One region of the Paenibacillus sp. FSL P4-0127 genome, then DNA from elsewhere that is predicted to be linked to it. Evidence: riboswitches for the same ligand, from Rfam matches in the RefSeq annotation. Region 1 holds a riboswitch; the other holds the start of a gene.
The links. A riboswitch is a leader RNA that binds a small molecule or an ion and turns the genes downstream of it on or off. The one in region 1 is predicted to bind S-adenosylmethionine.

Region 2: linked by a shared signal. The riboswitch ahead of NYE74_RS10095 (methionine ABC transporter ATP-binding protein) and the one ahead of metA (homoserine O-acetyltransferase MetA) in region 1 are both predicted to bind S-adenosylmethionine.

The regions. Positions count from the first base shown of each region.
Region 1 covers NZ_JBBOWY010000002.1:1,325,225-1,332,652, reverse strand. The annotation lists gene NYE74_RS32310 (trans-sulfuration enzyme family protein) at 1-1,183, opposite strand, end outside; gene NYE74_RS32305 (aminotransferase class V-fold PLP-dependent enzyme) at 1,176-2,372, opposite strand; gene metA (homoserine O-acetyltransferase MetA) at 2,389-3,324, opposite strand; SAM riboswitch class I at 3,438-3,565, opposite strand; gene corA (magnesium/cobalt transporter CorA) at 4,049-4,984, shown strand; gene NYE74_RS32290 (HRDC domain-containing protein) at 5,390-6,394, opposite strand; gene NYE74_RS32285 (DUF3055 domain-containing protein) at 6,655-6,963, shown strand.
Region 2 covers NZ_JBBOWY010000001.1:2,266,991-2,274,418, forward strand. The annotation lists gene NYE74_RS10085 (UbiD family decarboxylase) at 1-738, shown strand, start outside; gene NYE74_RS10090 (Cthe_2314 family HEPN domain-containing protein) at 754-1,470, shown strand; SAM riboswitch class I at 1,571-1,728, shown strand; gene NYE74_RS10095 (methionine ABC transporter ATP-binding protein) at 2,079-3,095, shown strand; gene NYE74_RS10100 (methionine ABC transporter permease) at 3,095-3,763, shown strand; gene NYE74_RS10105 (MetQ/NlpA family ABC transporter substrate-binding protein) at 3,825-4,712, shown strand; gene NYE74_RS10110 (DUF2461 domain-containing protein) at 5,211-5,906, shown strand; gene NYE74_RS10115 (SDR family oxidoreductase) at 5,987-6,760, shown strand; gene NYE74_RS10120 (NifU family protein) at 6,841-7,086, opposite strand; gene NYE74_RS10125 (YuzB family protein) at 7,166-7,405, shown strand.

The DNA.
Region 1 (7,428 bases):
GCTGAAGGGCGCGGTCCAAGTCGGCGATCAGGTCGCCGATATCTTCAAGACCGACGGAATACCGCAACAGGCCGTCGGTAATCCCGCGCTCGCTGCGTACTTCCTGCGGCATCGAGGCGTGGGACATCATCGCCGGATACGACAGGATACTCTCGACGGCGCCGAGGCTGACGGCGACGATCGGCAGCTTCACTTCGCTCAGCAGCCGTTTCGCCCGCTCGCCGGAGCCGACGTCAAACGAGACGACCGCGCCGTAACCGGCCGACTGCTTCTCCTGGATCTCCCGGCCTGGGTGATCCGGCAGGCCGGGATAAAAGACGGCGTCGATGTCGCCGCGCTTGCTCAGCCAATCGGCCAGCTTCCGGGCGCTGATTTCGCTGTGGGCCATGCGGGCGCCAAGCGTCTTCATGCCCCGCATGAGCAGCCAGGAATCCGACGCGCCAAGCACGGTGCCCATGCCGTTTTGCAGGAATTTAAGCCGCTTCGCCAATTCCTCGGTGCGGGCCACCGCCAAACCGGCCAGCACGTCGCTGTGGCCGCCCAGGAACTTGGTCGCGCTGTGCAGCACGATATCGGTTCCCAGTTCAATCGGCCGCTGGTAATACGGGGTCATGAACGTGTTGTCGACGATGCTGATCAAATCATGCTCGCGGGCCCAGGCGGAAATTTCGGCGATATCGGTGATTTTCAGCGTCGGATTCGACGGCGTTTCCATATATACCGCTTTGGTGTTGGACTTCAGGGCCGCTTTCACCTCGTCCGGCCGGGTCATGTCGACGAAGGTCGTTTCGATGTTCATCCGGCTTAAAATGTTCGACAGCAGCCGGTATGTACCGCCGTACACATCCTCCGTCACAATGATATGATCGCCGGCGGACAGCAGCATAAACGTCGTGGAGATCGCCGCCATTCCGCTGGAGAAGGCGAAGCCTTGCACGCCGCCCTCCAGCAGCGCGATATAATCCTCCAGCGCCTGCCGCGTCGGGTTGCCAGAGCGGCTGTAATCATGCTGCGGAGGATTAAAAATATCGTGATGATGAAACGTCGAAGCCTGATAAATCGGCACGCTGGATGCGCCCGTAGCGCTGTCGACCTCGCTGCCGAAATGAATCAGCTTCGTGTCGAATTTTTTCCCCAAATTCCCGGGTTGAGCCGCCGCTTCGTTATGATCCTGTTTACTCATGTTTTTGTCCCCCTTCGACTTCGATCCGCGCCGCCTCCAAAGCCTGTCCCAAATCGGCGATCAAATCGTCCTCATGTTCAATGCCTACCGAAAAGCGCAGCAGACGGTCGTCAACGCCCACCGCTTCGCGGATTTCGGCGGGAATGTCGGCATGGGTCTGCACGGCGGGATAGGTCATCAGCGATTCGACACCGCCGAGGCTTTCCGCAAACGCGATCAGCCGCAGGTTGCGAAGCACCGGCTCCACGTAGCCGGCGTCCGTCACTTTGAAGGAGAAAATTCCCGTGTTGCCGCGGGATTGTTTGTTCTGAATCCCGTATCCCGGATGATCCTCCAGCCCCGGGTAAAACACTTCGGCCACCTGCGGATGACCCTGCAGGTATTTGGCGACCGCCAGGGCGTTGCTTTGATGGCGCTCCATGCGCAGGGCCAGCGTCTTCATGCCGCGCATCAGCTGATAGGAATCGGACGGGCTCAGCACCGCGCCGATGGAATTGTGCAGGAACGCCACCTCCTCGGACAACTCTTTGCCCTTGGTGACGATCAGTCCGGCCAGCACGTCGTTGTGCCCGCCCAAATATTTGGTCGCGCTGTGCACCACGATGTCCGCTCCAAGCTCCAACGGCCGCTGAAAATACGGCGTAAGCAGCGTATTGTCCACGATCGTCAGCAGGCCATGCGTATGAGCCCATTTGCCGACGGCCTCGATGTCGGTCACCATCATCAGCGGGTTGGTTGGCGTTTCGATAAACACCGCTTTGGTGTTCGGCTTGCGCACGCTTTCCAGCGCGTCCAGATCGTTCGTGTCCACATACGAAGCCGTCACGCCGTATTTGGACATGATCCGTTCCAACAGACGGTAGGTCCCGCCGTACAGGTCGAGCGATACGATCAGATGATCGCCCTGGGCAAACAGGGTGAATATCGTTTGCAGCGCCGCCATGCCGGAGCTACAGGCAAACCCCGCATCCCCGGCTTCCAAAACGGCCGCCGCGTCTTCCAGCACTTTGCGGGTCGGGCTTTTGGTCCGGGCGTAATCGAAGCCTGTGCTTTGACCGAGCCGCGGATGCCGGAACGCCGTCGCCTGATAAATCGGGTAATTCACCGCCCCGGTCACCGGTTCCTCCACGGAACCGATTTGCGCCAGGACGCTTTCGATGCGCCACTCTTGCTTGTTGTTCTCTCCCATCTGTTATCCCTCCACTTCAGATCTCATACATAATTTCCGCCGCTTGATCGATATCATACGGCGTTTCCTGATACACATAGTAGTTCAGCCAATTGGAAAATAATAAGTTTGCATGGGCGCGCCAGGACGAAACCGGCTGGCGGGACGGATCGTCTTTCGGGAAATAGTTGACCGGCGGATCGACTTCCATTCCTTTGGCTATGTCTCGTTCATACTCCCACTTGAGCGAATCGGGATCGTATTCCGAATGTCCGGTCACGAAAATCTGTTTGCCGTCCCGGCTGGCCACCAGGTAAATTCCGGCTTCTTCGGATTCGGCCAAAATCTGCAGCTCGGGCACCCGCTCGATGTCGGCGCGCTCCACATCCGTATGACGGGAATGCGGCACCAGGAACATTTCGTCGAAGCCGCGCAGCAGTTTGACGCGCGGATCGTTGACCGTATGGGAGAACACGCCGAAGCATTTTTTCGGCAGCGGGATTTTCCGCACGCCGTAATGATAGTAAAGACCGGCCTGGGAAGCCCAACAAATATGCATGGTGGAAGTGACGTGGGTTTTGCTCCACTCGAAAATTTCTTTGAGCTCTTCCCAGTAATTTACATCTTCAAATTCCAGCTGCTCCACCGGAGCGCCCGTAACGATCATGCCGTCGAACCGGCGGTATTTGATTTCGTCGAACGTCTTGTAAAACATCTCCAAATGCTCGGCCGAAGTATTTTTGGAGGTATGGGAGCTCGGGTGGAGCAGGACGATTTCAACCTGCAGCGGCGTGTTGCCGAGCAGACGCAAAATTTGCGTTTCGGTCGTTTCTTTGGTCGGCATCAGGTTCAGGATCGCGATCCTTAATGGACGGATGTCCTGATGATAGGCCCGGCTTTCGTCCATCACGAAAATATTTTCGTGGGTCAGCACTTCTTTGGCCGGCAGATGGTCCGGTACTTTAATCGGCATAGGGGGTTCACTCCTTTAGAAGTTAGTCGGAAATCATATCGATTCGAAAGTCGGCGATAACAAGAAAGACCTCTCTCCGCGGGAGAAAGGTCATTACGTTCCAGTATGCGCCTCTCTCATCTCTCAGAATCCGCCAAGCATCGCTTGAAATCGGTTCTGCAAGAATTAGCACCGCTGCGATCAAAGATCGCCGGTTGCCGGGTTTCATCGGGCTAGTCCCTCCACCTGCTCTTGATAAGATTTCGCTGTATTTAATTGGGGTTCGGAGCTGTTGTTCATGAAGCGTTGCTCCTTGAAATCACTTTAATGTAAATGCTGCCTTCCGTCAAGAACTTAGGAGAAAAATCACACTGTTTTTTCATGTACGGCTTTCGTCCCGGTGCATAATATACTTTTGGGTTGAAACATTTCCGATCGCAGCGTTATACTAAACAAGTGCTTAGAGGCTGTTCGGCCTTGAAGCGGACTGAATGTTTCAATTTTGAAAAGTTGCGAGGTGAAACCGAGAATGGAAGGCGACCCGAGTTCGCAGAGGACAACCCGGAAATTACAATCGCATAGGAAATTGATCAGCTGGGTGCTCAAGGACCGAGATGGGCACTTCCGTTTCCCGGTGTTTGGCTAAACGCCTCTTTCGGTGCGGCCGAATGCAGCGGTCTCTTTCCTATGCTCTAACCAAGAGCAAACCCTGGATTCATCCCCAGGGGAAAGGGAGTGAAAGCATATGAAAATCCGTCATGTTAAAGAAGGCGTATTTAACGCTGTAGAGGACGTTGAACTGACGACAACCCCGCCGGAGGAAGGCTTCTATTGGATCGATGCCGACGTGGACGATCTGGCGCTGCTGCAGCCGCTGTTTTCGCTGCATGATTTGGCCGTGGAGGACTGCCTGACCGAGGAAGAGCAACGTCCGAAAATCGAGACATACGACAACCATTACTTTATTGTTGTGAACAGCATCCGTTATGATGACGAAGAGATTTTTCTGCGGGCGCTGAACATCTTTTTGGGACGGCATTACATCATTACCGTAACCAAGCAGAAAATCAACGAGCTGCGGGCGGTCAAACCGATTTTATGGGAACAGGAAGTAAGCGAACCCGACCGTTTTCTGTATCTGCTGATCGACCTCGTGGTGGACAATTATTTCATTGTCGGCGACCGGATCGAAGTCAAGATCGAAAAGCTTGAGGAAGACATTCTGATGCATACGAAACGTTCGCACTTGAACGAAATCATCGGGCTGCGAAGCGAAATTTTGTGGCTCAAAAAGGTGCTTGGCCCGCAAAAAGAAGTCATCAATATTTTAAATAAAAAAGATCTGCGGCTGATCGACGACCAACTGCAGAAATATTTCAGCGACATTTATGAAAACGCCGTGAAGATATCCGAAAACTTCGATACGTTCCGCGAACTGGTCGGCAACTTGCGCGAGGCCTACCAGTCCGCCATCGCCAACCGGGCCAACGAAATCATGCGCGTGTTTACGGCGATTACGACGATTTTCATTCCGCTGACGCTGATCACCGGCATCTACGGGATGAACTTCGACAACATGCCGGAGATCCATTCGCAATACGGCTATTTTATCGTTTTGGGCATTATGCTCGTGCTTGGTTTGGGCATGTTTTATATTTTCCGGAAGCGGGATTGGATTTAGGGGCAGAGCGGTGAAGAACGGGATTACGAGAAATATTTGGGCCTACGATCGCTGTTGCCGCTAGGATTCTATATAAGTTGAACTAATGATTGCACAGATGGGGCAGACGGGTGAAATGTTCTTACGATCGCTGTTGTTCCCGGATTTCTATGATTGTATAAATTCAAATATGGTAGAAATCCGCTCGCAAAGGCGGCCACTGCCGTTTCTTCAGAATCATTTCACCCTCTTGCCTATTCTTCACGCTTCTTTAATTCAACTTATATAGACAATACTGAAGCGGCAAGGCAAGCGCTACCCGCTTCAAATTTTCTCTCCATCCCGTAACACCGCTCTTTTGGTATGAAGGTCAAAGCGCCGACATGGAAGTTAAACCATGTTCGGCGCTTTTTTATATGGGGACAATCACCCCGCGTGGCGGGCGCTTTCGCGGTGGCGGCGGTAGCGGAGGCGGATCAGGCGCAGCCGTTCGTAGAGCAAATCGAGATTTGCTCCTTCCGGTGTTTCGGCGCCGTAAACCTTCTGGAGCACCGGCTTAAGAAAAGCGTCGCCCAGTTCCTCGTAAGCCTGCCAAACCGCGATTTGCTCCTCTTCGGGCATCTCCTGCAGCTCGGCATCCACCAGGGAATCGGTATCGTACCCTTCCTTTTCCAACGATTCAAGCAGCTCCAGCGCCTCCCTCCGCTCGATGCCGGCCCGGGAACACATGTCGTTTAAGCTTGAACCTGCGGCCAGGGATTCAAGCAACGAGCGGCGAACGCTGAATTTTTCCATCTCCGCGCGAAACTTGACTTCCTTCTGCTTATATAGCCAGGACCGGAATGTCTCATCATCGATCTCCCGCTCCACCCAATCCAGCGGAAAATCATGGGTTCGTTCCGCTTTCTCCGTAATATCCAGCACCTCGGCGCCAAACTCGGCGGCTTTGTTCTCGCCTACGCCCGGAAGCTGCAGCAGTTCCTCGGCCGTATGCGGCAAAAATGTGCTGATCATGCGCAGCAGCCGATTGCTCGCGATGAGATAGGGCGCTTTCCGGTCGGCGGCGGCCTTCTTTCTACGCCATACACAAAGCTCGTTATACACAGGCTCGTTTGCGTTCAGCTCGCTGTAACAAATCAATTTCTGAGCCGCCATTCCCCGCCCTCTCAGCTGCTCTTTTTCATCCCAGATTCCCTCCATGACGGGGCGAAATCCCTCCCCCAGCTTGACCGCCAGACGATGGCGGTAAACGTGAAGCATTTCCGACCAGGAAGCCCCTTCGTACCACAAATGCTCCTGCTCCCCGTCCGCGGTCAATTCGTTCCAGCCCATCCGCCATTGCCCTTCCTCTTCGCCGATCCAGACCTGGGCCTCGGTCATCAACGCGCCGTTTCTTTTCTTCTCCAAACTGTTCAAAAATACGATCCGCATAAGCTTTCTCCTCCTTTAACTTCAGCTACGCGGAGGAACCACCCTGATGTTGGCGGAACGCAAAAAGCACCCCTCCTGCGGTTATCGCAAGAGAGGTGCTTCCTCCAGACGTATACTGTTATTCCTAATCATACCATATTCAATGAGACTGTCAATAGACGACACTGCTATTATAAGATTAATCCTTTTTCCAACGGTCCGGCTTTTCCTGTATAATTAACCAAAAAGACATGTAACCACACCCACAGGAGGCATAAATGATGAGCCAACCGAACCCGCATAAAGATTTGGACTTTCTCTCCGACAGCACCGAGGATACCTCGACCCGTTTCGTCACGTTTATCGGGAGCTCGCTGCGTCGGTTCGATCTCGCCGTCACAACGACCAACCGCTTTTACGGCAAAAAGCTGGTCACGGATTTGCAATCCGGCAAAACCGCCATCTTAGGCACGGATGATTTGGATGAGGAAGGCTACCTTGAACACGTCTACGGCCTGGACGAAGAAGAAGCCGAAGAAATGCGCTCGTTTCTGTATCAGGTGGTTGGCGACGCTTATTTTACGGACTGATGCCACAAAGGTTTCATCTTTACAAAAGCCAAACGATTCTTAACTCGAATGAATGGACCAATTTCCGGTCAGACGGGACAGCAGAACCACGACTTTCTGCCGCTTTATTGTCTGGTCCGACCGGAAATGTCCGTTGGAAGTAAATTGCATAAAATTTCAAATTTATGTTACCGGAAATTCACCTTAGCCAAAAAGAAGTTCTTCCTTTGCCACGTATACTTCCATCATCATTAATGCCGCAAGCTGAAACCCATTTACGAGAAAGACTTACACATGATAGATTAAATGTGCAGTCTGCCTTTCAGGCAGTTGCGGGGAGGAAGTGGCGATTTCTTTTGCGAGGAGGCGCCGCTTCCTTTTTACTCATGATCATCCAACTTCTCAATCTTACGCTTACAGTCTCATTTTTCGTAAGCCGTACTGTAAGGCGGATTTCTTTCGGATTTTCCGAAAAAGGGTGCTCAA
Region 2 (7,428 bases), on a different contig from region 1:
CGCTCGCTCTGGACCTATGCGGAAAGCGGATTTCACGCGCTCAGCTCGGCGGTCGTCCGGGAGAGCTATTCCCGCGAAGCGCTTGTCTCGGCGCTGCGGATTTTGGGGGAAGGGCAGCTGTCGTTGACGAAGATTTTGATGCTGACGGACAAGCCGGTGGATCTGGCCGATTTCCGCCTGCTGCTTAAGACGGTGCTGGAGCGCTTCGATCCGCGTACGGACTTGTTTATCCTAAACAATACCTCGCATGATACGCTGGATTATACCGGGCGCAAGCTGAACCACGGCAGCAAGGCGATTCTGATCGGGGTCGGAGACCCGGTGCGCGAGCTGCCGCAGGCTTACGACGAGGGCGAGATTGCCGAGATCGAGCGGATCCGCGTGTTTCATGACGGATGCCTGGTCGTGTCCGGGGCGTCTTACGAGAAGGAGCCTAAGCTTGCGGAACGGCTGCTTGGCCGGCTGCGCGAACGCGGCACGAGCTGGCCGCTGGTCGTCCTGGTCGATGACGCCGACGCGGCGACCCGGAACCAGACCGCCTTTTTATGGACGGTGTTTACGCGCTTTAATCCGGCGGACGATATTTTTGCCGCGGCCGAGGTGCGCCAGCATCATCTGGCCTATACGCTGCCGCTGGTCGTCGATGCCCGGATGAAGCCGGGGTATCCCGACGAACTGTTTCCGCGGGAAGATATCGTGTCTTTGGTGGATGAGCGCTGGAAATCTTATTTTTCGTGAAACGGGGACTAACGAATGCTGCGAAGCTTACTTGGCGAACCGCCGAGACGAAATGAAGGCCGGCTGGCCGAGACGTTGGGCGCGATGGCGCAAACCGTGAAGCTGCTGCAGCGGGAAATGAAGCGGCATCAAGATCCAACCCATGATTTCCGCAAGCTGGAAGTTTGGATGCACGGCCTGATTACCTCGTTGGACGAGTTGGAACAGTGTCTGTTTGCCGCGGCTTTTTTCCGCAAAAAAGTGCGGACCGGTTTCGTGGACGATATGGGCTCGGACGAACGGGAGAATTATGCGCGGTACGTCTTTTTTTACAAGGACGGGTTTATTCGGGTGTTTTCCTCTCTGGACAAGCTGGGCACGGTGCTGAACGAGCTGTTCGATTTGAACACGTCCAAGGTCAAGACGCATTTTTCCTACTTTACGGTGCTGCGCCAATTTGCTCATCTAAAGGTACATCCCGAGCTGGGCGGCAAGCTGACGGCGATCAAGGAGGAGTACGGTGAGGTGCTGGGGGTGCTCAGGCGCCGGCGGAACACGGAAATCCATTACATGAACTCGGAAATGAAGGACGATCTGTGGCAGCGGCACCAGGCCCTTTACGGGAAGATCGAACTGGAGGATCTCGACCGGCATCTGCGGGATTTGGAGCAGGGTTACCGCATGGTTTGCGAAACCTTTTGGACCGTTTTCGATTATACGAACCGGCGGTGGAAAAAGGTCACAACAAGCTGACTTCAAATGAGCTATTTTTCCTTTGACAAAATGCGAGAAAGTCTTTATACTCAACAATAGTTTCAGAAAGCGTGAAATAGTTTCATCCAATTTAATATTTTTCTTATCGAGAGAGGCGGAGGGAAAGGCCCGATGAAGCCCAGCAACCGATTCGACCAGGGTGTTTTCGCGGGTAACCGCGGAGCTTGGCGGATGTCATGGTGCTAATTCCTTCAAAACCGATGGCTGCAGTGGCAGATTGGTTTTGGCAGATGAGAAGGCATTGTCTTTACGTAAAGAGAGCCCTTTGATTCTGTCAGGGGCTCTTTATTTATATAAGTGCGTGTTCAAAAAGTCGGGTTTTCAGGACCGAAGCGTATGCTTCCGAAGTGCGTTTTTTCAAAACGCTTGAGTTGGATGAAGCCAGGGACGAAAGTAGCGGAGCGTAGACAGATCTACGTGAGTCAAATGTTTCCGAAGGAAACATGCTTCGGAAGCATCCGCTTGGAAGGCCCGGCTGAATTCAAGATTCGATGCCCGATTTACTCCCTGAACTACTTCGTCATGGAAAGACGACTTTTTGAACAACCTCTATAAGCGGAAACGGCATGGAAAAGGGGGTTAGGAGCTTGATTGAACTCAAAGGCATCACCAAAATTTACAGCGGCAAAAAAACGTCGACCACCGCGTTGTCGGGCCTCAATATGAGCGTGCAAAAAGGGGAAATCTTCGGCGTCATCGGCCACTCGGGCGCCGGCAAAAGCACGCTGATCCGCTGCATCAATTTGCTGGAACGTCCGACGCAAGGCGAGGTATGGGTCGGCGGCGTGGAGCTGACGAAGCTGGGCAAACGCGAGCTGCAGCAGCAGCGGCGCAAAATCGGCATGATTTTTCAGCATTTTAACCTGCTGTCGTCGGCTACCGTTTATGATAACATCGCTTTTCCACTGACGCTGATCGGAACGCCGAAGGCGGTCATTGCGGAAAAGGTGAACAGCTTGCTAACATTGGTCGGTCTGGAAGAGCACCGCCATAAATATCCGGCGCAGCTGTCCGGGGGCCAGAAGCAGCGGGTCGGCATCGCCCGGGCGCTGGCGAGCGATCCCGATGTCCTGCTGTGCGACGAAGCGACCTCGGCGCTCGATCCGCAAACGACGGATTCGATTTTGAAGCTGCTGCTGGACATCAATAAGAAGTTCCATTTAACGATTTTGCTCATTACGCACGAGATGCACGTCATTCAAAGCATCTGCGACCGGGTGGCGGTCATTCATGAGGGCGGCATCGTCGAGGAAGGGCCGGTAACCGAGGTGTTTCTGAAGCCGAAGCATCCGGTCACGCGCGAGTTTATCCACCGGGACGCCGCCGGGGAGGAAGGCGTCAAGCTGGCCGCTTCGGTGCCCCGTCCGGCATGGTCCCGGCTGGTGAAGATCACGTTCCTCGGGGCAAAGACGTATGAGTCGGTATTGTCCCAGGTCGTCCGGGAGACCGGTGTGAATTTCGCCATCCTGCAGGGGACGATCTCGACGATCAAGGAAGTGCCTTATGGGCAGCTTACCGTATCTTTTGAGGGCGCGGACGCCGATGTCGACCGGACGCTGGCGCTCCTGAAAGCACGGGATCTTGATGTGGAGGTGATCGGATAATGTGGAACGTGGATTTCGCCGGGTTGGATTGGCCCGAAATGGGCACGGCCACGATCGATACGCTGAAAATGCTGGGATATGCCTCCCTGTTTACGTTTTTGATCGGGCTTCCGCTTGGGGTGCTGCTGTATACCTGTTCCCGTTCGTCGTCCGCAGTGCTCGCTTGGATTTACCGGATTGTCTCGTTTATCGTCAATATCCTGCGCTCGGTGCCGTTTATCATTTTGATCGTCGCCTTGATTCCGGTGACCCGGGCGATCATGGGCGTTTCGACCGGCGTGGAAGGGACGATTCCGCCGCTGGTGATCGGGGCCGCTCCGTTTTTCGCCCGCTTGGTGGAAACGGCGTTGCGCGAAGTTGATCGCGGGGTGATTGAGGCGTCACAGGCGATGGGCGCCTCGCCTGTTCAAATCATCCGCAAGGTGCTGCTGCCGGAATCGCTGCCCGGCCTGATCGCGGGGATGACGATCACCGTCGTTACGCTCGTGTCCTACACGGCGATGTCGGGCATGGTCGGCGGGGGCGGACTCGGCGACCTGGCCATCCGTTACGGCTATTACCGTTATGAATCGGGCGTGATGATTGTCTCTGTCGTATTCATGGTTATTCTGGTGCAGGTGCTGCAAATGCTGGGCGACCGGCTGGTTATCTTTTTTACGCGGAAATAAGGAATGACTCAAATAGATATGAATCCTTATTCAAAACACATTTTAAGGGGGAAGAACTGCAATGAAAAAATGGACTTTATCTTTGCTTACGCTGGCGCTTGTATTGGTGCTTTCGGCTTGCGGCAGCAACAACGCGGCAAACAGCGGTGCGGGCAGCGCCGCTGGCGGTAACTCCGGCGGGGCGAATGCCGGGGCTGCTCAAGGCAGTGCGGAAGGCGGAGACACGAATACTGCGGTAAAACTGGTGGTAGGCGCAACGTCGCCCCACGCCGACATTTTAAAATTTATCGCTCCGAAGTTGAAAGAGGAAGGCGTTGAGCTTGAAGTTAAAGAGTTCACCGATTATGTGCAGCCTAACGTACAGCTTTTCGAAAAAGAACTCGATGCGAACTATTTCCAGCATCAGCCTTATCTTGACGAGCAAAACAAGCAAAACGGCTTTAATCTCGTTCCGGTGGTAGGCGTTCACGTTGAGCCGTTTGGCGCTTATTCGAACAAATACAAATCCGTGGACGAAATTCCGGACGGCGCGAAAGTGGCCATCCCGAACGACCCGACGAACGGCGGACGCGCGCTGCTGCTGCTGCAGAAACAAGGCTTGATCAAGCTGAAAGAGGGCGCGGGCATTACCGCCACGAAAAAGGACATTGCGGAAAATCCGAAAAACCTGGAGATCACAGAGAACGAGGCCGCTATGTTGCCTCGCCTGCTGCCTGAAGTGGATCTGGCGCTGATCAACACGAACTTTGCGCTGAAAGCCGCTTTGAACCCGACGAAGGACGCTTTGTTCATTGAGGACAAAGACTCGCCGTACACCAACCTTTTGGTAGCCCGTCCGGACAACAAAGATTCCGAGGCGATCCAAAAGCTGGCCAAAGCGTTGACATCCGACGAGGTCAGAACGTTCATCAACGATACGTACAAAGGCGCGCTTGTGCCGGTATTTTAAGCCATTGTTATAGTTATCCCGCTGCGAGAGCAGCGGGATTTTTCTGTTATTGGCGACTCCTGCACGTACCTGTCTGGTACATTGTTGAATAATTGTAGAATGTACACTTATCTACTAGGATATGTGGTTATATGAGTGTTAAATGCAAATCCTGCACTTAAATCTGTGTAATCCCAAGGGACGACGGAATTGTTTGGGTGTAGTTGCATGATATGCAATTAAAGCATATGACTCAGTAACTTTAGTTAAATCTAGTTGTAACTTTTACAACTAACCGTTCAAATACGTGTACCGATAGACGTGTCTTTCACGTGATTTTAAATTTGTCCAACATTTGTACACCCTCCAAAATAAAGGGGAAAGGGATGAGTTTGCAGAATAACATGCTCAACCGGAAACAAAGTTAACCGATGATATTTATCTAAGCGGGATGACTGGCTTTGCACAAAACGCAGAACGGTTTTGCCGGAACTAGTTCTTAAAAGGAGGTTGTTGTCCATGGGTTCGGTTCAACCCGGAGCTTTTCAAGGTTTTTTCCCCGAAACATTGACGTTCCTGGAGGAAGTGCAGCGCAACAATTCCAAGCCGTGGTTTGAGGAAAATAGAGCGGTATATACGCGGTTTTTGCTGGAGCCGATGCAGTCGTTGGTGGCGGATTTAAGCGAAGGTATGCTGGACATCGATCCGCTGCTGGAAACCCGGCCGGCCGTCAATAAAACGATCTCGCGCATCCATTGCGACACCCGTTTTTCGAAGGATAAGCTCTTGTACCGCAACACCATGTGGATTGCGTTTAAACGGCCTTCCAAGGAATGGAGGGACGCTCCGGCGTTTTTCTTCGAGCTGCATCCCGATTCTTATCGTTACGGCATGGGATATTACGGCGCAACCAAAGAAACGATGGACAAGCTGCGCGAATGGATCGATGCTGAGCCTGAGCAGTTTCAACGAGTCACTTCATTTTTCAACTCGCAAAATACGTTTGTGATCGAAGGGGAGCGTTACAAGCGAATTCTTGATCCGGCAAAATCCGCTGAAGTGCTGAACTGGTATCAGCGTAAAAACTTGTATTTGGTCCATAACGAGGTCGTTAACGACAAGCTGTTCAGTTCCGGGTTGGTCCGGGATCTTGCGTCCGGCTTCAATTTATTGGCGAAATTGTACCATAGTCTGTACAAGCTCAAAACAATGTAAAGTCTTTGGCCGTTTGTAGGAACACGCCAAATCTTTTATACTTGAAGTAAACGTGCAGTTTGGGAGGAGGAGTAGGAACGTTGCTGGGTAAGGTTGCCCTAATCACCGGGAGCGCCAAAGGTCTCGGAAAAAAGACGGCGCTGACGCTGGCCGCGCAAGGCTGCAATATCGCGCTGAATTACGTACATAGCGAATCGGAAGCGCTCTCCCTTCGTTCCGAAATCGAGCGGATGGGCGTGCGCTGCATCGCGGTGCAGGCGGACATATCGCATGGAGAGCAAATCGAAGATCTGGCCCGGCAGGTGAACGAAAGCTTGGGGACGATCGACATCCTCGTCAACAACGCCGGTCCTTTCATCCGGGAGCGCAAGCTGTTCGCCGAATACAGCCAGGGGGAAATTCTGGAGATGATCAACGGCAATCTTGTCGGAACGATGCTGCTGGATCATCAGGTGCTACAGGGCATGCGGGAAAAAAGCTGGGGACGGATCATTCACTTCGGCTTCGGGCACGCGGCGGAATCCCGGGCCTGGCCGCACCGCGCGGTGTATGCCGCCGCCAAAACGGGACTCGTCTCCTTTACGAAGACGCTCGCTGTCGAAGAAGCGCCGTACGGGATTACCGTCAATATGGTATGCCCCGGCGACATTCGCGGGCGGAACAAGGAGATTTCGATCCGCGAGGCGAGGGAGAAGCAGGACGGCGAAACGCCGCTCGGCCGGCCCGGCAGCGGCGAGGACATCGCTCGCGTCATCGCTTTTTTGTGCCATCCGGATTCCGATTTCATCACCGGGAACATTATGGACATTTCCGGCGGGCTGGACCCGATCCGCCCGTGGATCAAACCTATGTAATGCATAGCGGCAAATAAAAAAAACTCGGCCTCGCCGGCTAAAACCGGTCGGGCCGAGTTTATTATTGCATCATGATGGTCTTAGAATACTTGGACTACCTCTTCCACGCCTTCCACTTCTTCAAACAGGGCGCGTTCGATCCCCGCTTTGAGCGTGATGGTGGAGCTTGGGCAGCTGCCGCAGGCACCCATCAGTTTCAGTTTGACGATACCGTCCTCCACGTCGACCAATTCAACGTCGCCGCCATCGCGTTGCAGGAAAGGACGCAGTTTGTCGAGCACTTCGGAAACTTCGTCATACAATCTATCTTGTACATTTTCGCTCATCTATGTTCAACTCCTTTCTTGACTTATTATAATACAGAATAGATAAAATTTAAATGCTTCTTAAGCGGGAGGCCGAAAAGTGAAGCCGATTATTGAATTTTGTGCAAACAATGCCGGTTTTGGGACCGGCGAGGCGATCCGCAAAGTGCGTGAATTGCAGGATTGCGATGTTTACGAATACGGCTGCCTGACCAACTGCGGTACCTGCTTTATGTTCCCATACGTGCTGGTCGACGGGGAGCCGGTGGAGGCGGAAAACGCCGACCGGCTGTATGAGCGGATTCTGCTGAAAATTAAGGAATCCGCGTCCGCGGACTAACGCAAATTACATCAGGCACATTC